3 regions of the Paenibacillus sp. JT22N1 genome follow, and region 2 is predicted to be linked to each of the others. Evidence: riboswitches for the same ligand, from Rfam matches in the RefSeq annotation. Region 2 holds a riboswitch; each other region holds the start of a gene.

What was found. Region 2 has a riboswitch for cyclic di-GMP ahead of AC58UU_RS31835 (pyridoxal phosphate-dependent decarboxylase family protein). Riboswitches for the same ligand answer to the same signal wherever they lie in the genome.
Region 1: another riboswitch for cyclic di-GMP. It lies ahead of AC58UU_RS27020 (hypothetical protein); the one in region 2 lies ahead of AC58UU_RS31835 (pyridoxal phosphate-dependent decarboxylase family protein).
Region 3: another riboswitch for cyclic di-GMP. It lies ahead of AC58UU_RS03190 (polysaccharide lyase family protein); the one in region 2 lies ahead of AC58UU_RS31835 (pyridoxal phosphate-dependent decarboxylase family protein).

Annotation. Positions count from the first base shown of each region.
Region 1 covers NZ_JCAUAW010000015.1:152,210-155,492, forward strand. The annotation lists gene AC58UU_RS27010 (barstar family protein) at 1-113, shown strand, start outside; gene AC58UU_RS27015 (hypothetical protein) at 470-964, shown strand; cyclic di-GMP riboswitch class I at 1,196-1,290, shown strand; gene AC58UU_RS27020 (hypothetical protein) at 1,337-1,579, shown strand; gene AC58UU_RS27025 (metallophosphoesterase family protein) at 1,734-2,828, opposite strand; gene AC58UU_RS27030 (hypothetical protein) at 3,075-3,283, shown strand, end outside.
Region 2 covers NZ_JCAUAW010000022.1:54,755-58,037, forward strand. The annotation lists gene AC58UU_RS31835 (pyridoxal phosphate-dependent decarboxylase family protein) at 1-1,308, opposite strand, end outside; cyclic di-GMP riboswitch class I at 1,404-1,489, opposite strand; gene AC58UU_RS31840 (ABC transporter ATP-binding protein) at 1,838-3,283, opposite strand, start outside.
Region 3 covers NZ_JCAUAW010000001.1:730,329-733,611, reverse strand. The annotation lists gene AC58UU_RS03200 (DUF4317 domain-containing protein) at 1-260, opposite strand, end outside; partial or broken gene AC58UU_RS03195 (transcriptional regulator) at 682-888, opposite strand; cyclic di-GMP riboswitch class I at 1,391-1,490, shown strand; gene AC58UU_RS03190 (polysaccharide lyase family protein) at 1,682-3,283, shown strand, end outside.

The DNA of each region.
Region 1 (3,283 bases), on a different contig from region 2:
GTCAAATAATTTCAGGTTTGAAGGATGTTATTTTGCCTTTTTGGCAGGATGAAGTGATTGAGGTAGTGGTTGAAGGAAAAGCTAAATCATTTATGGTTTATCTAGTTAATTAACTACCATTACGAAAAGTTAAAAATCTTATTACTGAAGACCTTGAGGGTAACACCTCCAAGGTCTTTCTTTTACCCCCCCCCCCCCCCCACCCAGTGCCGAATGAATCGGTCGGCTAAGTTCAATCCAACTTAACCCTCATCAGCCCCGTATGAATTTATGGATGGCTAATGCATAAGCTTGTCCAGTTGAACCTCTAAGATTTCACATGAAAGGGCTGAAGAAAAATGCATCAATGGTTAAAGATTCTGTGGCTGTTAGTAACCATTTTTAGTGTTATATCATTTGGATGGTTTCTGTTTGGAACAACAGCAAATTTTCAGCGATCTTTGGATCTCGTGGTACTGTAACATTAATTATGGCGGGGCTTCCTTCTCTCGCTATTACAATATTATCTATTCGAATGCTAATAAAAAGGTGGGTTCCATCCAGTGGGGTAGCTCTTGCAGGATTCTATTCTGGAATGATATTACTTATAATTCTTTCAGTCTATTTAATTCAAAGTGTTAGCACTCAGGGGTGGTTAACCGAAAAAATTACAAGTGATTCATTGAAAATTACTAGGGATGATAAATATGAGTATCGAGTTGATTTAATTAATGTGTTTCAAAAAAACAGTCATGCGCGACTTTATGTAAAAAGTGCTGCCACTGGGGAAGAAATGAGCATCCCTGTTGATATTCATACAAATAAGTTTGTGGGACTTGGAATTAAAAAGGTTAATAATTGGGGAATCATGAAGCCATCAAGTGCATCAAATCGTTATTCTCTATTCACGACAAAGGAACTAGGGATTCCAGAAGAGATATTTGAGATTGATTTAGTGACAGGAACTTCGAAGAGATTAGAGTAATAGATAATAGGCTCTATTAGAAGAGTATGAATAACTTAAGAAAATTGCCTTACCTTATGGGTCAACCAGTACTCTGGTTGGCCTTTTTTGTATGAAATCACACACTTTGCGTAGTAGGTGCCTCTTTTTTGTAGAAATATGTTGAATTTCATTATTTTATGGAATACCATGGAAATAGTTAGTTCTTTACGACTAGCAATAATGAGTGAAACACACCTAATATCAAGCAATAATGAACAAAGGCAAATCCATCGAAAGGTGGAGACGCAAAGCCACGGGTCTAAGCCATGAGTCATATGTCATGGGACGATAGCCGGGTTACTCTTTAGGGGCTTGTTTTTTTATTGCCAAAAAAGGAAGGAGGGTCCCAAAATGGCAACATATCTTATGCTTATTAAAGTGTTCGACGATGCCGAAAAGGTCATATACAAATTTGGTCCAACAGAAGAAAGTTTGGGTGAAATTGAATTTAATATAGTTCATGAAGAATTTCGGCAGCTAGAGAGAGTTCCGGGTACTACCAAAGACCATATGTTCATGAAGGCTGCTTCAGCTATTGCAAGATGTTATGCAGAGGGAGACGGTTTTCCGGACAAAACTTTTTTTGCTTCATAAAAGAGTTGTCTCAATTACCATCTTTCCGCACAATACATTCGACCCGCAGCAAACGTGCCAAGGATTTTGTTCGATTACAAAAACTGCTCGGAATAGTGTGATATTTTCTTTAGTTGAACGATGTATATAAATGATCAACTACCTTGCGGCCTCGTTAGGTAGTTTTTTTATTCCCCTCATAACGCTTCACAAATGCCGGCTCAATCCATCTCTTCTCCGAATGTTCACGCCCTTGAATCACAATACGGTCCGTATAAACGTCCACAACGATGCTCTGGCTAGCCGCGCTGCCTTCAGGCTCATTATTCGAATTCCAAATTTCGTGGACAGCGGCACTAGATACCGCAAGGAACTCCAGCTGTTTAATCTGCTTAGTAGTCTCTAAATTCCAGTGGGTATGTCCACTGAAGAACACAACATTCGGATATGCATTCACAATCGCCCTAAGCTCTTCATGCTGTACAACTCCAAGCTCTTGATCCGAGCCGTCCACGGTATGAACGAGCGGTTGATGCAGGAAGACGAAGATAGGCTTGTCCGGCGCTGCAGCCGCAACTGTCTTCAACTTTTCCTGAAACCAAGTAAGTTGTTCAGTGGATAGATAGGCATCCTCTTTCACGTTAGGATCCACATCGCGATAAAATTCACCCCCAAGAAATAGAAAGTGATAATCATCCATCACGAGCTCATGGTAGGGCTTTTCATAGTTAAACATCTGATGGAATAGGTCTATTGCCTTTTGGCTTGTCCATTTCGGATTCAGCTTGCTGGTATCCTGACCGCCATTCTCCGTTTGCCACATTCCATAATACTCATGATTACCAATCGTTGCATGAACGGGAGGTAAGGTGTGTTCGCTCATAATGCTGACTAGACTCCGATTATCTGCTTCGTTGCCATTGCTGAGGTCACCATTTAGTACCATAAGTTTGCTCTCAGGTCGAATTAGACGATGATCGGCTAAAGCCGTACGGAAGCGCTTTTGTGAATCTTCATCTTCTGCACCCACATGTACGTCGCTTAGCACGGAAAAAGAAAAGAGTGGTTCTTTACTTGCTGTGGACGTTTTTTTGGGAATAGTACGAAAGAGTTTTACCATAGGCAGGGGCTCTTTATTAGTAATATCCGCCTTAAATGATTCCGAAACAGGCGCTATCGCCGTTGCTTCCCAAGCATATGTTGGGAGTAATAGAAGGAATAAGGCAGATAACAGGATGCGTATAGTTAATGTTCGTATTCGTTGTTTCATATAAGATAATCCTTCCTTTTCCATGCTAAAAGCGTGAGTTACCAAGTTTGTTAAGTATTTAACCAATATGTCTGTCGTATAAACACTGTTTTTGCCTGACACAGGTCTTAGATGCGCCCCGACTAAGGTCTAGGAACAAATACCGTCGTTAGTCCGTTTTGGAAAGCTTCGTTTTTACCTAAAATAAAGACATGAACAAGAGCACAGCAAACAACACAGCAAACAACGAAAGGCGGTGACGAAACGATGAAAAGAAATACGGGCTTAGCCGCTCTGCTAATCGCATTCGGTGCACTGATTCTGTTAAATAAGCTAGGCGTTCACATGGGACCTTTTATTGGCTCGGTGATGGGATACTTGATTCCAATAGGAATGGTTGGCCTTGGTTATGTAGGCATACAGAACGGCAGCAAAATCGGTTGGATTATTGCAGGGCTTGGCGGTATCATCCTGAT
Region 2 (3,283 bases):
AACGATTTCAGCTTGAGGGATTTCTTGGCGCAGCGCTTCCCGGAAAGCGAGATTAACCTCAACGAACTGAGCTAGCAATTGCTGATACCCTTGAATGCCGAATGCAAGCAGAGCGCTGTATATACTGATGGAGCTTGCCATGCGCGAGCACTCCAACGTATACCCAGTATGATACTGTCCGTATCCCCGATGTCCGACATAGGGGGTTTCATCCGGATGCAGATCCATAAGTCTTAAATCGGCGGCATCCTTGACCAGAAATAGGCTTGTCAGGTAAGGGGTTTGCCCTAGCTTTTGAAAATCGAAGCAAAGCGAGTCGGCCAAATGCAAATGCCTCATCTTGCTTTGGATAGAAATTAAAGCCTGAGTGACATCTTTCTTTAATTCCAGTGGATTGGCGGTGAAATCATAGTCATTAAAGAAAGCAAAGAATGCACCTAAAGCAGAGTCTGCATGAATATGAGGTCTAAGCAACCCATGATGAACGGCTGCCTTGTTAGACACAGCATAAATTTGTTCCAAATCGTCAATCCCCATGGCATCCGTTGTTCCTGTCGTAGCTACAATGTAAATCGGGATTCCGCCTCGTGCGATCACTTCTTCCATTTTAACTCTCAGATCATTCACATCCATGGAGCTGTCAGCATTCGTGCGAACTCTGATCAATCTATCGCTCCCTATGCCCGATGCCTCCATAGATTTAAACAAGCTGTAGTGAGCGGCTTCGGAACAAAAAGCATACAAGTTGTCGGGAACACCTTTTTGCAATGCGTCCGGAACGAATTTCGCGATCGCTATCCTGAGACCTGAGAATACAGCTCCTTGTCCGCCCCATGTCGTATACCCGCCGCTTTTCAGCGCATCATAGCCTATTAATTTGGACATCATGCTGATGACTCTTACTTCAGCTTCAGCTCCGGCTGGGCCGTATACATCCCATAAATTGTTGCCATTAACCAAAAATGCCGCGATCATGCCCATAATCCCCGGGATGCTTGCCATCGGCAAAATATTCGTTAAAAAATATTTCGTATGATAAGGATGATCATGCAGCAATTTCAATAGCTCTGTATTAACTTCCTCTAGGGGGACGCTGCCAATAGGAATGGAGCTATCTCGAATAAGATTGTTATAGAAAGTCCCTGTTCGGTTTTTCTCGCCCTTGAGATTGACGCCGTCCGGGTTTTTAAGATCATCCACTCCAGTTACTAATTGTTCAATGAGTCGCAAAACCGTTTGACGCGTTTGTTGGTTGCCATCCTCACTAGGGAATAATTGCTGTACATTCGTTAGTCTTTTCTCTCTCATTAATTTCTCTCCTATCGATAGAATTGCGTTAAGAAAATGTTCACAAAAAAAAAGGAGAAACATGGGCATAAATGCCCCTATTCCACCAATTGCTACAATGCAACTGGCTGACATATCCTTGTTGGATGTAGTCCCTCTAGCTTTGCGTCCCTATTTTTCAATAGGTTTGCCATTATAAAGTTGTAGGTGAAAATTCCCATGTTCGACAATAATCGACAGCAAACTTTACAATTTTATACATTAGTATAGTATAGTAAACTAAAATAAACAACACAATTTTCCATTATTGTTTGTTAAGTAATTATATTGTAACTAAATTGCTTTTTTAACATTTTCTCTGACCGATGGTAAAATAGGATCAGATATCTCTTTACTAAACATTTATACCAATCAATTTATGCAATAAAACGATAGAAACTTTAGGCATCCTTCTAGGACTTTTATCACGCATAAAAAAAGCTTCGTCACGACTTCCTGACTAGGAGTCCGACAAAGCTAATTTTTACACCCTCAGTTGGGCGCATTCATACTATGAAATGGTTTGTGCAGCATCCATATTCCCCTGTGAATGCAGATATAATTGCTCGTAATAGCCACGGAGCGCAAGTAATTGAACGTGGTTCCCTTCTTCAACAATTTTCCCCTGACTCATCACAATGATGCGGTTGGCATGCATAATAGTCGAGATGCGATGCGCGATAACAAGTGTCGTTCTTCCCTCGGCTACAACCTGCAGCGCGGATTGAATCAACTGCTCCGTTTGTGAATCCAAATTCGCTGTAGCTTCATCTAGAATCAGTACTTTCGGCTGGAATACGATAATTCTTGCGAACGAGATCAGTTGTCTCTCGCCTGCGGAAAGCCCGCTTCCTCTCTCGGATATGCGTGTCTCATAACCATCCTTCATTCGTGAAATGAGATTGTCTGCCCCAACCATCCGGCATGCCTCTATCACTTCCTCACGTGTTATGGTTTCATCGAACATCCGGACATTGTCCAAAATGCTGCCTGCGTATAAGTACGGTTCCTGCTGTACGAGTCCAACCATACGATGTAGCACGGCCTGCGGGATATCTCGAAGATCCGTGCCATCAATGCGGATACTTCCCTCCTGTACATCATAAAAGCGGCAAAGCAGACTAATCAGCGAGCTTTTACCAGCACCCGTCGTCCCCACGATACCGATCATTTCGCCGGGTTCAATATGAAGCTCTAGATCCTCAATAACAGCCGTATCCTTCAAATAACCGAAATGAACATGATTGAAATGAATGTCCCCCTTCACGTCGGATAACGAGGGTGACAACACGCCTTCCTTATCCTTAACTTCCGGTTGAATGGAGAAGATATTCCAAATTCGATTTACAGACACCGTCGTAGATTGAAGGGTATTCCACTGCTGAGTAATGTTATTAATCGGTTGAAAAAACTGCCGGATATAAGTTATAAAAGCATACAATACACCGAATTCAATCGTTTTATCGAAAACGGCAATACCGCCAATCCAAGTAATAAAGGCCACCGATAAATTACCCAAAATATCAAAGGAACGATTGAACAAAACATTGGTACGAATTTCTCTCAAATTAGCTCGAAAATACCCAAGATTCCGCTCAGTGAAGCGATTCATCTGTTCCTTCTCTTGATGAAAAGCTTGAATGAGATGCATCCCAGATAAATTCTCAGCGGCAAAAGCAACCATTTGAGACAGCTGCGTCCTCGAGAGCTGATAGGTTTTGCGCATATATCTGCGAAAGCTAACCGCTATAATCACAATGATAGGGATCACGATCATGCTGTACATCGTTAGCTGTGGGTCCAGATGATACATCAGCACGATGATGAATACGAGTGTCATGCCATCGCGTACCAAACTAAGAAGAACCTGTGTAAAAAACTGATTCAGCGTTTCCGTGTCACTAGAAACATGCGTAATCAGGCTGCCGCTTGGCGTCCGGTCATAATAAGACATCGA
Region 3 (3,283 bases), on a different contig from region 2:
ACCTGTGTAGGCTGCTCCGCTTCCTCCTGAAACTTTAACTCATACATCTTCTGATCTAATTCGCCGGTCAGCAGTTTTTTGAAATTGAGCATATATAGTTCCTGCTTTTCCCTGTCTACTAGGGCGAACGGTTGGCGCTCATAATGGTAGATCTCGTTGCTTTCCTTCATGATATACACGTTAAAAATATCGTGGATTTTAAGCATTTCGTTATCCAATTTAAAATGCTTGCGAATATGCGCGATTTCTTTCTTTATCATGGTCCTTCAGACGCTCCTATGAAGTAAAATGGCCTTACTAGTACTAATGATTGAATTAGAAATTTGTAACGGATGATTTGCCTTCCTGCCTGCTGGATTAGGATCTCTACTTCGGCTACGGCACTTTAAAGGGTAAAGTTACCGAGTGGATTTGAACCACTTAGATTGTGCGACTGTGAGGCACACAAACAAAAGCCCTTCATGAGAAGGGCTTCCACCGTTACTTCCCTTTATTTCCGTTCCAAACTTAGAGTGAATAGCACTCCACAGGTCTCGTAATTGGTTTAATAACTCTACTTTTGAAGACTTGGATAAACTACTTCCTGTATGTTAATGCATTATTATAGATTTCTCAACTATTTTGAGAATCTATCCTCACTAATTCTGAAAATTTTCTCAAAAATTATGACAACACATCGCCACGCCTTGTCGGGGTAATGAAATCGACCCGGTCCTTCATGCCGTCGATCCGGTCCCGGACGTCTTCAGGCATATGAAGATAGAACTTATTCAGCGCTGAGGCGGATTCCGCTTCGAACGGCAGCGAGGAGTAATGGCGCAAAGCATGCACCGCAAAAATAATCGCTACAGCCTCTACCTCAGTGAATGCGATTGGAGGAAGCACCCTCCTACCATTCGCACCATGAAACCATCACCGGGTTGTTTTGTTATTTAGGCTGCTTGTCCTGATTTACAATCAAATCCGCTGCAACATTTTGTAACTTTATGTCAAAATTTGAAGTAACTTCTACTCCAAATCATCTCCGTTACCGTTCATGCTCCGGGATCTGGCAATCATGTTTTGACTATTCGGATCCTTCGCCTGTCTTTCAGCCCAGTGAAACGAGAGATTAATAGGCATTTAAACCCACTATATCTATTTCGACCCAGTCAATAAGGACCATTCCTTCTTACATACTAACAAATCATCCCGGCCGAGACGATACTATTATTAAACCGCTGTAAGTTTTATATATAGGTTGACTTGGCTATCATCATTCCAAAAAAACACAACTTTTTACCTACCATTCTTTTTCTCACGCCAAGCAACCGCAGCAGTTTTTGTATAAATTTGTCGACCGTCACTCTGGTCCCAATTTCCCATCTTATGCTTCAAACAGCTTCACCCATTGTGACAAAGGCAAACTTGTCGAAAGGCAAGGACGCAAAGCCATAGGGCCTTCTTCGTCTCTGCATTCGGAGAACGAGGGTGGCAGCCGTGCTGCCGGAAAAAAGAATGTCCTTTGAACGCTACGCTCTATACGGAGCGCGGCACTCAGACGTTCCGGGGGAAGAGCTTTTTGAACGATTGCCGCCGTTTATGAAAAGTTGTTCCTCCTCCGCCCAAGCCGGGCGCCGGTTTGCCTACCCAAGCAAACCCGCGGCGTAAAGGGGTATTTTAAACCGGAGGAGAATTTACTATGATCAGCAAATGCAAAAAAAACGATCGAACCGTCCCCGAATTACCTGGAAAGACCGCAAGAAAGGCTTCACATTCCCTTTACCGTTTCCTCGCCAAAATCATCGCCTCTCTCATGGCGTTGTTGCTTGCCATCGGCAGCCTGTCCATCCCGGCCGACTCCACCATTGCCGAAGCCGCTATGCAGCCGCCTGCCGGAACCGTCTGGACCATCGGCGTCCATGACGGAAGCTCCGCCGAATTCTCCGATTTCAAAGCCATGACCGTTTCTTACGCCGTCTACTTGCCGTATGCTGCACCAAGCGACTGGAAGGTATTCCCGAAAGGCATGAAAGCTAGCGTCAACAAAACGCTTAGCATCGATTACACACTGTCCGCGCTGCCAGCATACGGCGTGGAATTCGACGTTCACATCCTGAATGCCTATATTTCCGTTCCTCAGATAGCGGTTTATTCGAACGGCAGGATGGCGGGGCTCCTGCAGATTGCCGGAACCGCCGGCAGCGGCGGAGCCTATGCCTACCGCGACCTCTACCGACTGTATATACCGAACGAGCTGCTGATGGCCGGGGAAAATACGCTAAAGCTGGAGGTGTACGCTGGGTCCTATTCCAATACTTCGGGGGATGCAAACCTGTGGTACGAGTGGGACGAGTTGTCGATGACCGCGCTCTCCGCCCCGGCGTCCGAGCCGATCCATGGCCGGTATGTGCATCTGGGCACCGCCGTCACCAATTCATTTGCAATCAACGACGATGTAACCCGGCTCCTGCCCGATTTGATGGAATGGCTCGGCATTGCCTACAGCAGGAATATGATGCGGACGGGCTTCTATTCTGACACGAGGAAAATGTGGCAGGACGGCATCGTCTCCTACCTGAAGACCATGAAGGACCTGAATCTGCAGCCGGTGGGAGGGATCTTCGGCACGGACTTTATGAACGGCCCAGACATGACCGCCGGCCACATGCCTGACAGCATGAAGACCTATTACCGCCAGTTCATGGCCGATTATGGCTCCTATTTCACCTATCTGGAAATGGACAATGAACCCGGCGTGTTCAATCATAACCAATCCTCGCTCGTGGAGCTGGCTCAGTTCCTGAAGTCGGAACAGCAAAGCACCCCTTGGGTCAAGATCGTCGCTCCCGGCTGGGCCTACTGGCCAACCAAAGGAACGCCGTACGGCTGGGAGCGGGATCCCGCGCAGCGGCGGCCGATCGAAGCCCTGTCGGACCTGACGAACGGCCACAGCTACGGGCTGTCCGGACTTGCGCAGGCGCGCGGAGGCGCCCTGAACGAGAATCTGCTGACCTATAACGGCGGCACGGAAGAAGGATTGCCGAAGGAAATGGTCATGACCGAAACGGGAGCGAACGATATGCACGCCGACCAGAGCAAGTTCGGTGCTTCAGCGTATAAATTCGCCGCTGTCTTCGACCGGGAATTGCGCGGGGACATCGGCTACGCGGACCATATCATGCAGCATACCGCATTCGATTCGTCCTCCCCGAACTATGCGCTCTTTGTTCGTTCCGCCAATTGGAGTACGCACCGGGCGGCCGACACGGCGGCTTGGGCGGCCAATTCGGCGGAAGGCGGC